DNA from 4 places in the Arthrobacter ramosus genome. Region 1 is predicted to be linked to each of the others. Evidence: riboswitches for the same ligand, from Rfam matches in the RefSeq annotation. Region 1 holds a riboswitch; each other region holds the start of a gene.

Region 1 (4,207 bases):
AGGCGCTCCATTTTGGCGGCGAGCTGGTCGGAAGACGCCATGATCTCGGGCAGGCTCGGCAAAGCATCCCGGGCCCACGCAGGGATCTCTGTTCCATTGCTCAGAGCTTCGCAGATGACCAGCACAAAACGATCGACAAGTCGGCGCAGCGGCGCGGTGGTGTGGGCATACGGTGCCCCGATGGCTGACTGCATGACGCTGCCCGGTACCTCGCCGTCGAAAGGCGTGTAGCCGGCACCACGGAAGAGCAGCCCCGCGGAATGGAGGATGGCGAGTTGCCGGGGGTCCTTCGCGTCGAGGGTGCGCAGGTACTCGCCGTAGCTGGTCCCCGCGGTCCAGGGCTTGCCGAGTGCCCCCGTTTGCCGTTTGAAATGGAGCAGCGAGCGCTCATCGGGAGCGGGCATGGTGCGCAGGATCCCCACTTTGCCGTCGAGCATCAACTGTGCGGCGGCCATCCCGGTCAGGAGCGAAATCTGGGCGTTCCAGTCCTCCACCGGGAGCGAGGGAGCTGCGACGATCCTGTACCCCTCGCCGCCGGGCAGTTGGACGATTTCCTGCTCAGGCATGTTCAGGCTCGCTCCGCCGCGGCGGCGTTCGAGTTCCACCCGCTTGAGCCCGACCTCCTTGAGCAGCTCCAGGACGGGATCAGCCGTTCCGGAATCGATCTCCGCCTGCACGCCCTTGTAGTTGAGTTTGGCGCGGCTCCGTACGCTTGCCCGACGGACGGAGACGGTGCGGAACTCCGCCTCGGCATCGAGTTCGAAGTCCCACACGAACGCGCCGCACGTCTGGCCGGCCAGCAGGCTTCCGGCATGCTCGCTGATGATCTCGGGGTGCAACGGTATGCGGCCATCCGGGGCGTAGTACGTTTGCCCGCGGTGGCGGGTCTCGGCGTCGAGCGCTCCTCCCGGGGGCACAAAGGAGGGCACATCGGAGATGGCGTAGAGAACCCTGTAACCATCCCCGGACCGGTCAATGAAGAGGGCCTGGTCGAGATCCGTGGAAGAGGCCGGGTCGATCGTGATGAACGGAACGTCCGTGAGATCCTGCGCCGGCAGGGTGTGTCCGGAAACCGCGGCTTCAGCGTCGCGCAGCGCTTCAATGGGATAACCTGCGGGCAGCTCGAGTTCAGTCCGAAGCGCCGCCAGCGCTTCCGCGAGGTGGTTCGACGTTTCACTGACATTCGGGGCTACCCGCTGATGTGACACGAAAATCAGGGTAACTCCAAAATCTTCCGGCGTCTCGCTAGGCCGCCGCTGCGTCCAAGGCAGCCAGAAGGGCCTGGGCTGCCGCCGTCGGATCCTGTGCTTCGGTAATGGCTCGCACCACAACGACACGGCTTGCGCCGGCCTGCACCACCTCTTCCACGTTGCTGAGATCGATGCCGCCGATAGCAAACCAGGGGAGCACAACACCGCCGACGGTCTCTTCGTCTGCCTGCTTCACCGCGTTGGCGGCGTACTTCACCAGATCGAGCCCGACGGCGGAGCGTCCCGGCTTGGTGGGGGTGGCCCAGACCGGCCCGACGCAGAAGTAGTCCAGTCCGCTGCGGCTGGGTGACGCGGCGATGGCTGCGTCAATTTGTTCCGGCGTGTGCGTGGAGAGACCGATGATAGTGCGGTCGTGGAGCAGTTTCCGGGCCGAGCGCAGCGGAATGTCCTTTTGGCCGATATGGAACACCGGTGCGCCGGAGAGGGATGCTACGTCCGCGCGGTCGTTGACTGCCCAGAGACGGCCGTGACGATGCGCCACGGATTGCAGGATTTCCAGGAGCTCCAGTTCCTCAGCCGCCTCAATTGTCTTGTCACGCAGCTGGATGATGTCCACGCCGCCCTCGAATGCGGCATCGACAAATTGCTCAAAATCACCCTGTTGCTTGCGGGCGTCGGTGCAGAGGTACAGGCGGGCGGTGGTGTGGACATCGTGCTGGGTCATGGAAACAGAGTAGTTCCTCTAAACTGGGCTGGTACCGCGGGAGCCGCGGCGGCAGTCACAATCGCCGCGCGGCTGAGAGGGCTTCAGCGCCGACCGCTTGACCTGATCCGGCTAGTACCGGCGTAGGGAAGGACCCCATGGACGAAGTAAACACCCAGCACGGACCCCTGCACGCGGATGTGGCGGTGATCGGAGGCGGTGTCATTGGCCTCGGGATCGCGTGGGAAGCCCGCAGGTCCGGCCGCTCGGTTGCCCTGATCGATCCCGCGCCGGCCAGCGGCGCCACCTTCGCGGCGGCGGGTATGTTGGCGCCCGTCAGCGAACTGCACTACCAGGAAGAGGACCTCCTGGAGCTCATGCTCGAATCGTCGGCGTTGTGGCCGGACTTCGAACGCAATGTGACCGGCTCAAGCACCGGACGCAGCACGGGTTACCGCACGACGCCGACCCTCGCCGTCGGCGCGGACGCTGCGGACCGCCAGGCGCTCGCCGATCTCAGGGATGTCCAGCTGGCCAACGGCCTGGTGGTGGAATCCGTGCCGTTGCGCGAGGCACGGGAGCGTGAGCCGCTGCTGAGCCCGCAGATTTCCTGTGCCTTCGACATCCCGGGCGACCACCAAGTGGATCCGCGCCGGCTTTCGGCCGCGATTCTCGGCGCGCTGGCAGACCACCAGCCCGGCGATTCCAGTTGGATTCCGGGGGCCGAAGGCGGTTTTGCGGTCCAGGACACCGCGGCGGGCCTCCTGTGGGAGGACGGGCGCGTCGTCGGGGCTGTGCTGGATTCAGGAATCGAAGTGCTCGCCACGGAAACAGTGGTTGCAAACGGACTGGATGCCGCCCGCTTGAACGGCCTGCCGGATGGGTTGTCGCTCCCGTTGCGTCCGGTGTATGGCGACATACTGCGGTTGCGCGTCCCGGGCCACCTGCAACCCCTGGTCACCGCCACGGTCCGTGGAATGGTGCGCGGAGTGCCCGTCTACATCGTGCCCCGCGACGACGGGACCGTGGTGATCGGTGCGACGCAACGTGAAGACGGCTTGTCGGCGTCGGGGGGATCGGCCAACCCGGTGTCGGCCGGCGGCGTGTACCAATTGCTCCGCGACGCCCAGGTACTGGTTCCGGCCGTGGCCGAACTGGAACTCCTGGAAGCAACTGCCCGAGCGCGTCCAGGCACTCCGGACAATGCACCGCTGTTGGGCCGTGTGGAACGTCGCGAAAGCGAAGGAACCGTGCCGGGCCTTATCGTGGCCAGCGGCTTCTTCCGCCACGGCGTGCTCCTCACCCCGGCTGCGGCGAAAATCTGCGTCGGACTCATCGATGGCGCCGTCGATCCCCGGTGGAACAAATTCCGCCCGGACCGCTTCTCCCGCCCGCTTTCAGTAGCACGGGCCTCAACGGACGGCCCATCGGCCGATACCTCATATCCCCTTCCGAAGGACCACGCATGAACATCAAATTGAACGGCGCAGACCACACGTTGAGCGACGACGCGTCCGTGACCACCCTCGTCAGCCACATCACCGGAAGGGTTGTGGACTCCAGAGGCCAGGCGGCCGACGGACGCAAGATCGGCGTCGCCGTCGCACGCAATTCCGAAGTGGTGCCGCGCAGCCAGTGGGCTGCCACCGCGCTCGCAGAGGGCGACGAACTCGAAATCGTTACCGCAGTACAGGGAGGCTGAACCATGACCGCAGGAAGCACTCAAGCAGCAACCACCCGAACCGACGCCCTGGTGATCGACGGTGTTGAGTTCGGCTCGCGCCTCATCATGGGGACCGGCGGAGCCCCGAGCCTGGACGGCCTGGGGGCAGCCTTACTGGCCTCCGGCACCGAACTCACCACCGTCGCCATGCGGAGGTACTCGCCGACGGAAACAGGTTCGCTGTTCCAGTTGCTCGTGGACCATGGCATCCGTGTCCTGCCCAACACGGCCGGCTGTTTTACCGCCAAGGACGCTGTCATGACAGCCGAGCTTGCCCGTGAGGCGTTGGAAACGGATTGGGTGAAGCTCGAGGTCATCGCCGACGAACAGACGCTGCTGCCTGACGCCGTGGAGTTGGTGGATGCGACGGAGAAGCTGGTGGACCGCGGCTTCAAGGTCTTCGCCTACACCAACGACGACCCCGTGCTGGCGCTTCGACTGGAAAACCTCGGAGCAACAGCGGTGATGCCCTTGGGCGCGCCTATCGGCACCGGTCTGGGCATCCTGAATCCCCACAACATCGAGCTGATTGTGTCCCGCGCTTCGGTCCCGGTAGTACTCGACGCCGGA
Region 2 (4,207 bases), 1.1 Mb from region 1:
GTCGCAGTTCCTCTGCGCAGCCATTCCGACCTCATGGTGACCGCCACAGGGCACGTTATTTCGCTGATTCCGGGTTCCTTGGTGGTAGAGGTGGATCGCTCCACGTCCACGCTCTACATCCACGGGCTCAATGTCCGCAACGATGTGGACACCGCCAAGCTGCGCAAGGAAGTCCAGGATACGGAGGCCTCGCTGATCCGGATCATGGGTTCCCGCGCGGAAATGGACGCACTCCAGGCCGAAGGCTGGCCTGCAACGAGAGGAGCTGGTTCGTGAAAGACATCGTGCTGATCGTCACGGCGGTGATTCTTAGCCTGGCGGCGGCAGGCGCGATCTACAGGATCGCCGTCGGGCCTTCCCTGCTGGACCGGGTGCTCGCCTCAGACGTCCTGCTCGCCATACTGGGCGCCGCGCTGGCCATCGACATGGCCGTCAACAGACACCTCAACAACCTCGTGCTGCTCGTCGCACTGACGCTGATCGGGTTCGTTGGCTCGGTGACGGTGGCCCGCTTCGTGGCCGACCGGAGGGGACAGGTCAATGACTCCTAATGCCACCGGAATTGACTCCGTGATCGATGCCGTCACCGCGGTACTGCTGATTGTTGGTGCGCTGATGTCATTGGGCGCCGCAATCGGCCTGTTGCGTTTCCCGGACCTCATGAGCCGCATGCACGCAGCTACCAAGCCGCAAGTGCTGGGGCTGTTCCTTGTCTTGGCGGCCATCGGGCTGCAGATGCGCGAATGGTGGGTATGGCCGATCCTGGCAGTCGCCTGGATCTTCCAACTGCTGACCGTTCCCGTGTCCGCACACATGGTGGGCCGCGCAGGCTACCGGACCAAGCACCTCCACCCCGAGTTGCTCAGCTCCGACGAACTCGAGGCCGTGGTGCTGCGGGCTGCCGGTCAACGGGCGGCGGAGAAAGCTCAAGAAGCGGACTCGGCAATGCCCCACACCGGGAACGGCCGCAACGGCGGGGGCGCGGGCGGCCCCGGCGCCAACGGCGGGGGCGCCAACGGCGGGCCGTCAGCCTAGACGATGTCCTGCGTCTTCGAGAAGCGCGAGATGGCGCGCTGGGTACTGCGGCTTGCGAAAACCTGGATGACAGCGCTGACAGTCGCCGAAATCAGGGCGAAGGTCAGTGCCGAGCGCAGGCTTGCCTCCATGTCATCGTGACCCTTGGGAGGCTTCTTGCCGGTGGACTTTTCCCACAACGCATTGACGAGCTTGGTGCCGACAAAGCCTGCGCCGATGCTCACGCCAGTGCCGAGCAGTTTGATGAGGAGGTTCATTCCGGGACTCCTTGCGGGAGGAAACAGGACCGTCCCCAGCCTAACCCCACTTCAGGGCTGTTCCGGAGCAACGGATGGCGGTTGGCGCCTCAGCCGGAAGAACTCCTCCAAGGCTCCAGGCTTTGGACGGACGGGCATGATGTCACGGTCTTCGGCCAGGATCGCTTCCACCGTGCCGAGGGCGAGTAGCTCATCCAGCAGCGCCAGCGTGGGCGGCATGAGCTTGAGGGTTCCGGCGGCTTCGGCATCCAGGATTCCGCGGACCGGCATCCACAAGGACGATGACGCTTCCGTGGTTTGGTGCTTTGGTTCGGCACCGGAAAGCGGGCAGGCAAGGTAGAAGTATGTGTCGAAGCGCTTGGGCTGGTCTGCCGGTGTGACCCAGTTGGCCCACGGGCGGAGGGTGGCGGCGTCGAGCTTCAGCCCGGCCTCTTCGAACACCTCGCGCTGCGCGGCCGCCAGTACCCGGCCGGCGTTGAACCCGGCGGAAGTGGGCTCGACGGCGATGCTGCTCCGGTGCCATGCGGTGGCGTGCCGCTCGACGACGTCGTCCGCGAAGTCCCAGCCGGAGCTGTCCACCTGGTCCACCCGTCCGCCCGGAAAGACAACCATGCCCGCGGCGAAATCCATCGTGCTTACCCGGTGCTGAACGAACACTTCCAGGCCGCGCCCGGCATCCGCGGGAACCTCCGGGCCTGACTGAATCGTGTAAACGGGGGCCTCGCGGACGAGGATCACGCTCGCGGCGAGCCTAGGTTCGGCCACCGTGGTGCTGTTCGCTTCGACAATGCCTGCCAAGACTGCTCCTTTGCCCGCTTGCTGCGTCACATTCTGCTGGATCATTCTCCCAGTTTCTGTACGCGCCCGCGCCATTCCGGGCCTGCCTGTGCTCACCCGGCGAATGATCCAGCAGAATCCGTCGTTACGCGTTTTGGCACAGCGCCCGCAACCCCGCCAAGGTGTAAACTGAACCACGCCCAAAAGGGTGGATTGATAACGACAGGGGAGCGCCGCCGTCGGGCTTGCAGCAATGCGGCACGGAGGACGGGCGCTGAGAGTGCGGACAGCCGCAGACCCTCGAACCTGATCCGGCTAGTACCGGCGCAAGGGAGTCGAGTTCTCATAGTGCCCGGACCGGCGCAGCGGAAGCCGCTCGCAGGCAACCGGAACACTTTCCCCTCCTGTTCCTCAGGAGGACAAAATGACTGGTATTTCTGCAAGGCCGGGCCTCACCAAGCCTGGTTACAACTGGCGCGTCGTGGACATCGTCGTGGCGGCACTGATCTCCATCGCCGGTGGCGTGATCTTCTGGGCATGGGACCAGATGGCTCTGGTTGTTACGCCCGTGACCGCCGGCTACCCTCCGCTGGGCGGCCTGATCGCTGGCGGTTGGATGATTCCGGCAGTGCTGGGCATGCTCGTTGTCCGCAAGCCCGGTGCGGCAATTTTCTGCGAAATGGTGGCCGCCACCAGCGAGCTCATCATGGGTAACCAGTACGGCACCACGGTCCTGATCTCGGGCCTGCTCCAGGGCCTCGGCGCGGAACTCATTTTCCTGGCCTTCATGTACAAGAAGTTCAACCTGCCGGTGTCCCTGCTGGCCGGTGCCGGCGCGGGCCTGTTCTGTGGGTTGAACGATTCCTTCCTGCCGTGGGGCTGGAACATCGCCTACGAGGTCGGCGACAAGCTCGCGTACATCGTGTTCTGCACGATCTCTGGTGCCGTCATCGCCGGTGCCCTGGCCTGGATCGCGACCCGCGGCCTGGCCAAGACCGGTGTCCTGAGCGCGTTCGCGTCCCGCAAGGCCGCCTCGGAGCCCGTCTTTTCCTGATGCCAAGTCCTGATTCCGGCACCCCTGCTGTGGTGCGACCCGCCGCCATTTCCGCGCACGGGTGGGGCTGGCGGCACGCTGGCCGCACCACGCAGGCCATCCACGCCTTGGACCTGGACATCCGTCCCGGCGAGCGCGTGCTCCTGCTTGGCCCCTCGGGCGCGGGCAAGTCGACGCTCCTGCATGCCCTGGCGGGCGTTCTGGGCGAGGACGGTGACGACGCCGACGAGACCGGCTCGTTGCTCGTGGATGGTGTTTCGCCGAAGGCCCAGCGGGGCCGTGCCGGACTCATGCAGCAGGACCCCGAAACCCAGGTGGTGCTTTCCCGGCTGGGCGACGACGTCGCTTTCGGCGCCGAGAACCTTTGCGTGCCGCGGGAAGAGATCTGGAAACGCGTCCATGAAGCGCTCGACGACGTCGGGCTGCGGAACAGTTCCAGCGGCGACTTTGCGCTCGACCACCCGACGTCGGCGCTCTCGGGCGGGCAGAAACAGCGCCTTGCGCTCGCCGGCATCCTGGCCATGCGGCCTGGCTTGATCCTCCTGGACGAGCCGACCGCCAACCTGGACCCGGCTGGCGTGCTCGAGGTCCGCGATGCCGTGGGCCGCTGCCTGGACAAGACCGGCGCCACCTTGGTGGTGGTGGAGCATCGGGTCTCGGTCTGGAAAGACCTTGTGGACCGGATCGTGGTCCTCCAGCCGGGCAGCTCCTCCTCCACGGGAGGGTCGACGCCAGGGGTGCTCCTGGACGGCGATCCGGACACCGTTCTGGCTCAAGCAAGGGACATGCTCACTGCTGCGGGCGTCTGGGTGCCCGGGTACGTGCCGGCCACCCGGCCACGTTCGGGCACGGCCGCCGGCTCCGGAACAGCAGCCGGCTCCGGGGCGAGGAGCGGGGGAGAGCTGCTGCTCGCTACACAGGAGCTCGCGGTGTCCCGCGAAAGGCCGCGGCGCCGGGGGTTCAAAACCATCCTGCCCCTTCCTGTGCAGGCCGGACTCGACGCCGAAGTGCTCGCCGGGCAGGCCCTGACCATCACCGGCCCCAACGGCGCCGGAAAATCGACCTTCGCTTTGACCCTCGCGGG
Region 3 (4,207 bases), 620 kb from region 1:
TCGAGGATCTCAGCCGTAACCTTGACCTTGGCCAGATCCGCAGCAGCGGAGGTGACCTTGTCACCGTCCACCAGGAGCAGTGCGGGCAGCTCAAGGGTGCTGCCGGCTCCACCGGGGACGCGGTTCAGGGTTACGTAGTCTCCAACGGAAACCTTTTCTTGGCGGCCGCCTGCGCGGACAATCGCGTACACCACTTGGGCACTCACTTCTCTCGACGTTTATTACTAAATTTGCGTGCGGAACCCCGATCCGAAAACGGGCCTGGTTCACGCTGTGCCTCAACGCCGTGGACTCCGGTACGGAATCCATGAGTCATCCCTCGAATAGTTCCAAATGAAAGGTCAGTTCCAAATGAACAGTTTCTGGGGGCATAACCCAAGTGTTGGCGTAAGCACCGAAGATCTAGATTACGCTAGTTTCGCCTTCGGCTGCAAATGAGGCCAGGTCCGGGGGCTGCCACGTGATGACTGCCACAGACTGGCTATGCGCCACCCGGTACCGTGCCCGTCCACCTTACCCTGCCGGCCGGGAAAAGCTCGGATCCTCAGTCCGACACGCTGCAGCGCCCGCCGGAACAGGCGCTTCATCCTGTCCTTCCCCGGCAGGAACCGGGTTCAGCCGTGCAACCTTGGAGCATCGAAGAACGCCGTTTCGTAACGGCAGGATTGGGCAAACGCCTCCATCATGGCGGCACGCTCCGCAGGTGATGCGGCCTGCGCGGCGGCGTCCGTGATGTCGATCGCCTTGCGGGTGGCCTCGGCGAACGCCTCGTCTGCGTATGTACGCAGCCAGTCCGCATAAGGGTGCTCGTCCGACGCTCCCGCCTGTAGATAGCCATGGTGGAGCTGCTGTCCCACCTCGGCGTACAACCAGTAGCAAGGCAGCACGGCAGCCAGCAGGACGGCATAGCTGCCCGACGCCGACGCCGCAAGCAAGTGGTCCACGTAGGCCTTGGTGACCGGGCCCAGCTCTCCGCTTACCTGGCGTCCGCTGAGCCAATTCCGATGCAGCTCGGACTCGACTTCAAGGCACATCTGCGAGCCGCGGGCCCAGAACAGCTGTTCGGTTTCGTTTGGGGCGAGGGCGCTTGCCCGCGCCAGGACCCGGGAATAGCCGTTGAGATAGATGGCATCCTGCGACAGGTAATAGCTGAACTGCGCCTCGCTGAGCCCACCGGACTGCAAGTGCTGGATGAAGTCCAAGCCATAAATGGCCGCAAGTTCCGTTTGGGCGGCGTCCCACATCCGGACGGCAAAGTCGCCCGGTTGAAGGGCGTGCCGGAGCGCGTGGAAATGATGGATCGGCCCGTTGCCCTTCCCCACTTCCAGCACCTCGGACTGGATCAGCGCCTCCTGAAGCCAAGGCTTGACCACACGCAAGGCGGACTCCCAATCGCCGAGCCGCGCCTTGGCCGTCGCCATCGCCGACGACAGGGAGCATCCCGTGCCATGGCTGTTGCGGGTCTCCACCCGTCGCCCGGCGAATTCCACCACGTCCTGGCTCAGGACTCCCCCGGTGTTGACCAGGGCGTCGGGGCAGCCCGCTCCCTGAAGATGGCCACCCTTCACCAGGACGGTGTTCCCACAGGCGGCAGCCAGGCGTTTGCCTTGCTCCAACGCCGATGCCCAGTCAGTGGCTTCAGGTTCGCCAAGCAGCATGGCCAATTCAGGAAGGTTGGGGGTCACCAAGTCAGCGAGGGGCAGAAGCTCCCGCAGGGCAGTTTCAGCGGACTCCGCCAGGAGCCGGTCGCCGCTGGTGGCGATCATCACCGGATCCAGCACGACGACGGCGGGACGCGCCTCGCCGAGCCAGCGGCGGACTTCGTGGATGACCGCCGCGTCCCCGAGCATGCCGATCTTGACGGCATCAACCGTGATGTCGTCGCTAATGGCGTCCAACTGCTGGCGCAGGAACTCCACGGGAGGCACGTGGACGGCAGTGACTCCCTGGGTGTTCTGCACGGTGAGCGCCGTGATGACGGCCATGCCATAGCCGCCGTTGGCCGCGATGCTCTTCAGGTCTGCCTGGATCCCGGCACCACCCGAAGGATCCGAGCCGGCAATGCTGAGGACCCTCGGGATAGGTCGCCGGACGGCCTTGAGCGGGTAGACGGCTGATTGCGCCGAAACTGTCATGCGAGACATCCCTTCGCCGGTGCTAACCGGACAGGTTCAACGGGTCTGGTCTCAGCCGGCTTGGTGCGCGGCACCCCGTGTCAGTCCCCTAGCTTAACCCGGATCACACCTCGCCCGCTGAAATCCCCCTTTGCAACCGCACTGTGGGGAGGTCCGGTGGATTGGCCGGCAACGCCGAAGCCCCGGCGGTTTCCACAGGAGCGAAAACGGCCGGGGCTTCGGACAGGGTACTGCGCTTAGAGTTCGGACTTGGGCACGCCGACTCCGAGGATGATCGGTTCCGCTGCCGCCGTCGCCTTCGCGGGACCCGCGTCCGTCGCCTTGGCCTCGTGCGCGGCCCCACCGGAGGCAGCCGCGGCAACCTCGTGGTGCTCCACGTTGGTGGCGTTGGCGGAACCCTGGGCCCGGCTGGCACTACGGTTGCGGCGGCCTCGGCGTCCACGCGAACCCGATTCCCCGCTTGCAACGCCCGCGGGGGCCCCTGCGGGCGCTTCTTTGGCTTCTGTTGCCGTCGCCGCGGTCTCCGGAGCTTCTCCAAGGCCCGCGAATGCCTGTGCCAACAGATCCAGGCTCATGGCAGGTGCACCACTCGCCGGCTCCTCTTCGTGGTGTACGAAGGGCAACGCAACTTCCTCGCCGCCGAATCGCAGCACAGGCTTCGAACGTTCCTCGCTACTCGAAGCAGCGGCGGGAGCCTGGACCGGGGCCGCGGGGGCCTGGACCGGGGTGGCTTCCGCTACGTGCCGGTCGGCGAGCAATTCCGCCGCGTGGTGGAGCTCGTCGTCGTGCAGGTGGGCAGCGTGGGCTGCAGCCGCGATGGTGGCAAGGGCTGCGCGGGTGGCCGCCTGGCGATTCGGATCAGTGGATTCCACTGTATGGACCGGCACAGGAGGGGTGATCGGGAGCTCGGCCGTCCCCTGCCCTGTCCCCCTGCCGCGCCGACGCTTGCGCTGCTCCGGGCGGACGGCCGGCTGCGATTCCGTCCGCGGGTGGTGGTGTTCAGCGGCCACCACGTTGGCCCGACGGTGCTCCACAGGCTCGTCGTGCGTGACGATTCCACGACCGGCGCACGTTTCGCACTGCTCGCCGAAGACCTCAAGCAGGCCGGTGCCCATGCGCTTGCGGGTCATCTGCACCAATCCAAGCGACGTCACTTCGGCGACCTGGTGCTTGGTGCGGTCCCGGCCGAGGCACTCGACCATGCGGCGCAACACGAGATCGCGGTTGGATTCCAGGACCATGTCGATGAAGTCGATGACGATGATTCCGCCGATATCGCGCAAGCGAAGCTGGCGCACCACTTCCTCGGCAGCCTCAAGGTTGTTCTTGGTGACGGTTTCCTCAAGGTTGCCACCGCTGCCGGTGAACTTCCCGGTGTTGACGTCAACAACCGTCATGGCCTCGGTGCGGTCGATCACGAGCGAACCACCGGAGGGCAGGAAGACCTTGCGCTCCAATGCCTTGTGGATCTGTTCGTCCACGCGCCATGCCGAGAAGATGTCCTGATCCGAGGTCCACTTTTCGAGGCGTCCCACCAGATCGGGCGCCACATAGGTGACGTAGGCCTCGATGGTGTCCCAGGCTTCATCGCCGGAGACGATGAGCTTGGAGAAGTCCTCGTTGAAGACGTCGCGGACAACCTTGATGGTGAGGTCCGGTTCGCCATACAGCACTTCCGGGGCCAGGACCTTGGTGGACGTGGACTGGCTTTCGATGCCTTCCCACTGGGCCCGCAGGCGGTTGATATCGTGCGTCAGCTCTTCCTCGGAAGCACCCTCGGCTGCGGTGCGGACAATGACGCCCGCGTTCTCCGGGAGGCGATCCTTGAGGATCTTCTTCAGACGGTTGCGCTCGACGTCGGGCAGCTTGCGGGAAATACCGGTCATTGAACCGCCGGGCACGTACACAAGGTAGCGGCCGGGAAGCGAAATCTGGCTCGTCAGGCGTGCGCCCTTGTGGCCCACGGGGTCCTTGGTGACCTGGACCAGCACGGAATCGCCTGATTTCAGGGCGTTTTCGATCCGGCGCGGTTTGCCTTCCAGGGTGACGGCATCCCAGTTGACTTCACCGGC
Region 4 (4,207 bases), 420 kb from region 1:
CGTCTCCTGACGGCACCTCGATGACAACCTCGCCGAGACCGAGCGTGTCCTTGCGTGGACCTGCGCCGCGACTGTTCCAGACATTCATGGCCATGTGGTGGTGGTAGCCGCCCGCGGAGACGAACAGGGCCTGCCCGTGCCACCCGGCGGTCTGCTCGAAGCCCAAGGTGTCGACGTAGAAATCATGGGCGGTCTGCACATCGCCCACCTGGAGGTGGACATGCCCGACGCCGGCGCCCGCCTCATGCTGGCCTGTCACCGCCGCTTCGTTCAGGTATTGCTGGAGGTAGCGCTGCGGCGGGAGCGGCAGGCTGTCCATGACGACCGAACTGCCATTCCACTCCCAGCCTTCGCGGGGCTTGTCGTAGTAGAGCTCAATGCCGTTGCCCTCAGGGTCGGTGAAGTAGAAGGCCTCGCTGACCAGGTGGTCCGCGCTGCCGACGAAGGCGTGGGGTTCGTACTGCGCGGCCGAGGCAACAGTCGCGGCGAGCGAGGATTGGTCTTCGAAGAGCAAGGCCGTGTGGAAGAGTCCAGCCTCTCCGCGACCCGGGATCTGGAGCCCGGAGGCCGGCGCGAGGTGCACCAACGGCTTGCCGAGCCTGCCGAAGTAGAGTCCGCCATCCTGTTCGGCCACGACCTCCAGCCCCAGCGCCCGCTGGTAGTAGTCGACCATGAGCTTCATGTCCCCCACTTTGAGCATGACCGTACCCATGGTGAGTTCGGCAGGAAGGAGATCCTGGCTGGATGTGATGGTCATGTGAAACTCCCGGCTTTTTGTGGCGCCGCCCTTCGGCAACCTCTATCTATCTAAATTACTTGAAGCTTCAATTTATTCCTAATGCCCGGCGCTTCCTGAAATATGTCCCCTCAGCACGGTGCATTGCGGATTCAGCACCACCTCAAGTGACGCACGGGGATCGTTTGCGTAGAGCACGACGTCGGCACTGGCACCTTCGCTGATGCCGTCGGCACCCAGCCACTCGCGTGCGGACCAGCAGGCGGCATCGAGGGCGGCGGCCGCCGGAAGGCCCGCGCGGTGCAGTTCCAGGATTTCCTCGCCGATCCGGCCGTGCTTGATGACGCTGCCGGCGTCGGTCCCGGCGTACACCCGCACTCCGGCGTCGAATGCCTCGGCGACGCGTTCATGCCTGCGCTCCCACAGCCTGGTCATGTGCGCGGCGTAACGCGGGAACTTCGCTTCCGCCTGCTTCGCGATGTCCGGAAAAGTCGCAATGTTGATGAGCGTGGGGACGATCGGCACACCCTGGTCCAGCAGCCGGGGAATATGGTGCGGCAACAGACCGGTGGCGTGCTCGATGCAGTCGATGCCGGCGTCGAGCATGTCGTCGATAGTCCCTTCGGCGAAGCAATGGGCAGTCACCCGGGCTCCCTCGTCGTGTGCCGCGGTGACCGCGTCCTTGACGATGGCGGCCGGAAAGGACGGGCCAAGATCCCCTGCCGAGCGGTCGATCCAGTCCCCTACGATCTTGACCCAGCCGTCTCCGGACCGTGCCTGCTTGCGCACGGCCTCCACGAGATCCTCGGGCTCGACTTCTTCGGCCAGTCCGGGGATGTACCGGCGTTGCCTGGCGATGTGCCTGCCCGCGCGGATGATCCTCGGCATGTCCGTCCGGCGCTGCAGCCAGCGCGTGTCGCTTGCGGATCCTGCGTCGCGGATCAAGAGCGTCCCGGCGTTCCGGTCCGCCGTTGCCTGCAGTCGGGCAGTCTCGTCGTCCACCGCTCCGCCCCTCCCCAAACCAACATGACAGTGCGCGTCGACAAGGCCGGGCAGCACCCATCCGTCCAGGACGACGTCCGGCGCGGCAGGAGGCCGCAGAAAGGTCAGCCGTCCGTCGACCGACCAGAGGCCGCGCCGTTCCTTTTCCGGCCCGGTGAGGACGGCGCCGCTGAACTCGGTGATTTCCGCCATGATTCCACCCTAGTTCCCGGGGCCGTTGCCGGCCCGGTCACATCTGTCCTCGGTCACATCTCTCCCAAGCACCCACAGCTGTGGTAACTTCGTCTACGACCACACGGGGGCCCTTGCAAGGGCTGAGATCGGGCTGACGCAGCCTGCGACCGTTGAACCTGTCCGGGTAATGCCGGCGAAGGAAGTGAGTAATCCTTTGAGCACCAAAGAAACACAGCTGAGCCCTACCCAAAACGGATCGGCGCAAGAGGTGACACAATCCCTCAAGTCCCATTCCCTCGCGTTCCTGGAAGATGCAGAGTCGGGAATCCGGGTTCCAGTGACTGAAATCGCCTTGGAACCGTCCCCCAACGGCGAGGCCAACGCGCCTTTCCAGGTGTACCGCACCGCGGGGCCCGGCAGTGACCCTGTGATTGGCCTGGAGCCGTTCCGGAGCGAGTGGATCGAAGCCCGCGGCGATACCGAGGCATACAGCGGCCGCGAACGGAACCTGCTCGACGACGGCAAGTCGGCCGTGCGCCGCGGCGCCGCCTCCGCAGAGTGGAAGGGCGCACAGCCGGTGCCCCGCCGCGCCGTCGAAGGCAAGAACGTGACACAGATGCACTATGCCAAGCAGGGCATCGTGACGCCCGAAATGCAGTTCGTGGCACTTCGCGAGAACTGCGATGTCGAACTTGTCCGCAGCGAAGTCGCCGCCGGCCGTGCCATCATTCCCAACAACATCAACCACCCCGAATCCGAACCGATGATCATCGGCAAGGCCTTCCTCGTGAAGATCAACGCCAACATCGGCAACTCGGCCGTCACCAGTTCCATCTCCGAAGAAGTGGACAAGCTGCAGTGGGCCACGCAATGGGGCGCCGACACGGTCATGGACCTGTCCACGGGCGACGACATCCACACCACCCGCGAATGGATCATCCGCAACTCGCCCGTCCCGATCGGCACCGTGCCCATCTACCAGGCCCTCGAGAAGGTCAACGGCGAAGCCAACAAGCTCACTTGGGAAATCTTCCGCGACACCGTCATTGAACAGTGCGAGCAGGGCGTGGACTACATGACCATCCACGCCGGCGTGTTGCTGCGGTACGTGCCACTCACCGCGAACCGCGTGACGGGCATCGTTTCCCGTGGCGGCTCCATCATGGCCGGCTGGTGCCTGGCGCACCATGAGGAAAACTTCCTTTACACCCACTTCGACGAACTCTGCGAAATCTTCGCCAAGTACGACGTCGCGTTCTCGCTCGGCGACGGCTTGCGCCCGGGAGCGACGGCGGACGCCAACGACGCCGCACAGTTCGCCGAGCTCGACACGCTCGCGGAGCTCACGAAGCGGGCGTGGAAGTACGACGTGCAGGTCATGGTGGAGGGCCCCGGGCACATCCCGTTCCACCTCGTCCGGGAGAACGTCGAGCGGCAGCAGGAACTGTGCGACGGCGCACCGTTCTACACCTTGGGCCCGCTTGTGACCGACGTTGCTCCGGGCTACGACCACATCACCTCGGCCATCGGCGCCACGGAGATTGCGCGCTACGGAACCGCGATGCTCTGCTACGTCACCCCGAAGGAACACCTGGGCCTGCCAAACAAGGACGACGTCAAGACAGGCGTGATCACCTACAAAATCGCCGCCCACGCCGCGGACCTTGCGAAGGGACACCCCGGCGCCCACGAACGCGACGATGCCCTGTCCAAGGCCCGCTTCGAGTTCCGCTGGCGTGACCAGTTTGCGCTGTCATTGGATCCGGTCACGGCCGAAGCGTTCCACGACGAGACTCTCCCGGCGGAACCGGCCAAGACGGCGCATTTCTGCTCCATGTGCGGACCGAAATTCTGCTCCATGCGCATCAGCCAGGACATCCGCGACGAATACGGCTCCGCGGATTCCCAGGCAGCCATCGCGGAAATGTACAGCGGGATGCGCGAAAAGAGCGAGGAATTCCTGGCATCCGGCGGCAAGGTCTACTTGCCCGAGCTCGAGATTCCCGCAGGAAAACGTTGAGTGACGTCAGGAAGCCTGAACTGATCAGGAAGCTTGCACTGATCCGGCGCGGCTGACATCCGCGATGAAGGACCGGATCATCCGGTCTCCTTCAACTGAGTCATGAGGCCGGTGTCCTCCAGCCGCAACGCGGTGGAGGGCACCGGTTTCCTGCAAATAGCCCGCGATTTCTTCGTACAGGGGTTCCCAACCACCGGTCAGGACAAGCGTGGGGACTCCCGGCACAATATGCAGGGGTGCTTCCCATGGCGGAGCCTGGAGCCGCAGGCGTCGAG

What was found. Region 1 has a riboswitch for thiamine pyrophosphate ahead of thiO (glycine oxidase ThiO). Riboswitches for the same ligand answer to the same signal wherever they lie in the genome.
Region 2: linked by a shared signal. The riboswitch ahead of ABD742_RS00390 (ECF transporter S component) and the one ahead of thiO (glycine oxidase ThiO) in region 1 are both predicted to bind thiamine pyrophosphate.
Region 3: linked by a shared signal. The riboswitch ahead of thiD (bifunctional hydroxymethylpyrimidine kinase/phosphomethylpyrimidine kinase) and the one ahead of thiO (glycine oxidase ThiO) in region 1 are both predicted to bind thiamine pyrophosphate.
Region 4: linked by a shared signal. The riboswitch ahead of thiC (phosphomethylpyrimidine synthase ThiC) and the one ahead of thiO (glycine oxidase ThiO) in region 1 are both predicted to bind thiamine pyrophosphate.

What each region holds. Positions count from the first base shown of each region.
Region 1 covers NZ_BAAAWN010000001.1:1,134,458-1,138,664, forward strand. The annotation lists gene ABD742_RS05445 (RNB domain-containing ribonuclease) at 1-1,208, opposite strand, end outside; gene thiE (thiamine phosphate synthase) at 1,246-1,935, opposite strand; TPP riboswitch at 1,962-2,081, shown strand; gene thiO (glycine oxidase ThiO) at 2,073-3,383, shown strand; gene thiS (sulfur carrier protein ThiS) at 3,380-3,616, shown strand; gene ABD742_RS05465 (thiazole synthase) at 3,620-4,207, shown strand, end outside.
Region 2 covers NZ_BAAAWN010000001.1:75,862-80,068, forward strand. The annotation lists gene ABD742_RS00365 (Na+/H+ antiporter subunit E) at 1-276, shown strand, start outside; gene ABD742_RS00370 (MrpF/PhaF family protein) at 273-551, shown strand; partial or broken gene mnhG (monovalent cation/H(+) antiporter subunit G) at 541-921, shown strand; gene ABD742_RS00380 (DUF4235 domain-containing protein) at 1,032-1,292, opposite strand; gene ABD742_RS00385 (NUDIX hydrolase) at 1,344-2,135, opposite strand; TPP riboswitch at 2,284-2,420, shown strand; gene ABD742_RS00390 (ECF transporter S component) at 2,494-3,123, shown strand; gene ABD742_RS00395 (ABC transporter ATP-binding protein) at 3,123-4,207, shown strand, end outside.
Region 3 covers NZ_BAAAWN010000001.1:1,757,249-1,761,455, reverse strand. The annotation lists gene rplU (50S ribosomal protein L21) at 1-194, opposite strand, end outside; gene thiD (bifunctional hydroxymethylpyrimidine kinase/phosphomethylpyrimidine kinase) at 615-2,135, opposite strand; TPP riboswitch at 2,127-2,223, opposite strand; gene ABD742_RS08220 (Rne/Rng family ribonuclease) at 2,372-4,207, opposite strand, start outside.
Region 4 covers NZ_BAAAWN010000001.1:1,552,981-1,557,187, reverse strand. The annotation lists gene ABD742_RS07300 (VOC family protein) at 1-757, opposite strand, end outside; gene ABD742_RS07295 (amidohydrolase family protein) at 836-1,930, opposite strand; TPP riboswitch at 2,024-2,131, shown strand; gene thiC (phosphomethylpyrimidine synthase ThiC) at 2,127-3,932, shown strand; gene ABD742_RS07285 (alpha/beta fold hydrolase) at 3,957-4,207, opposite strand, start outside.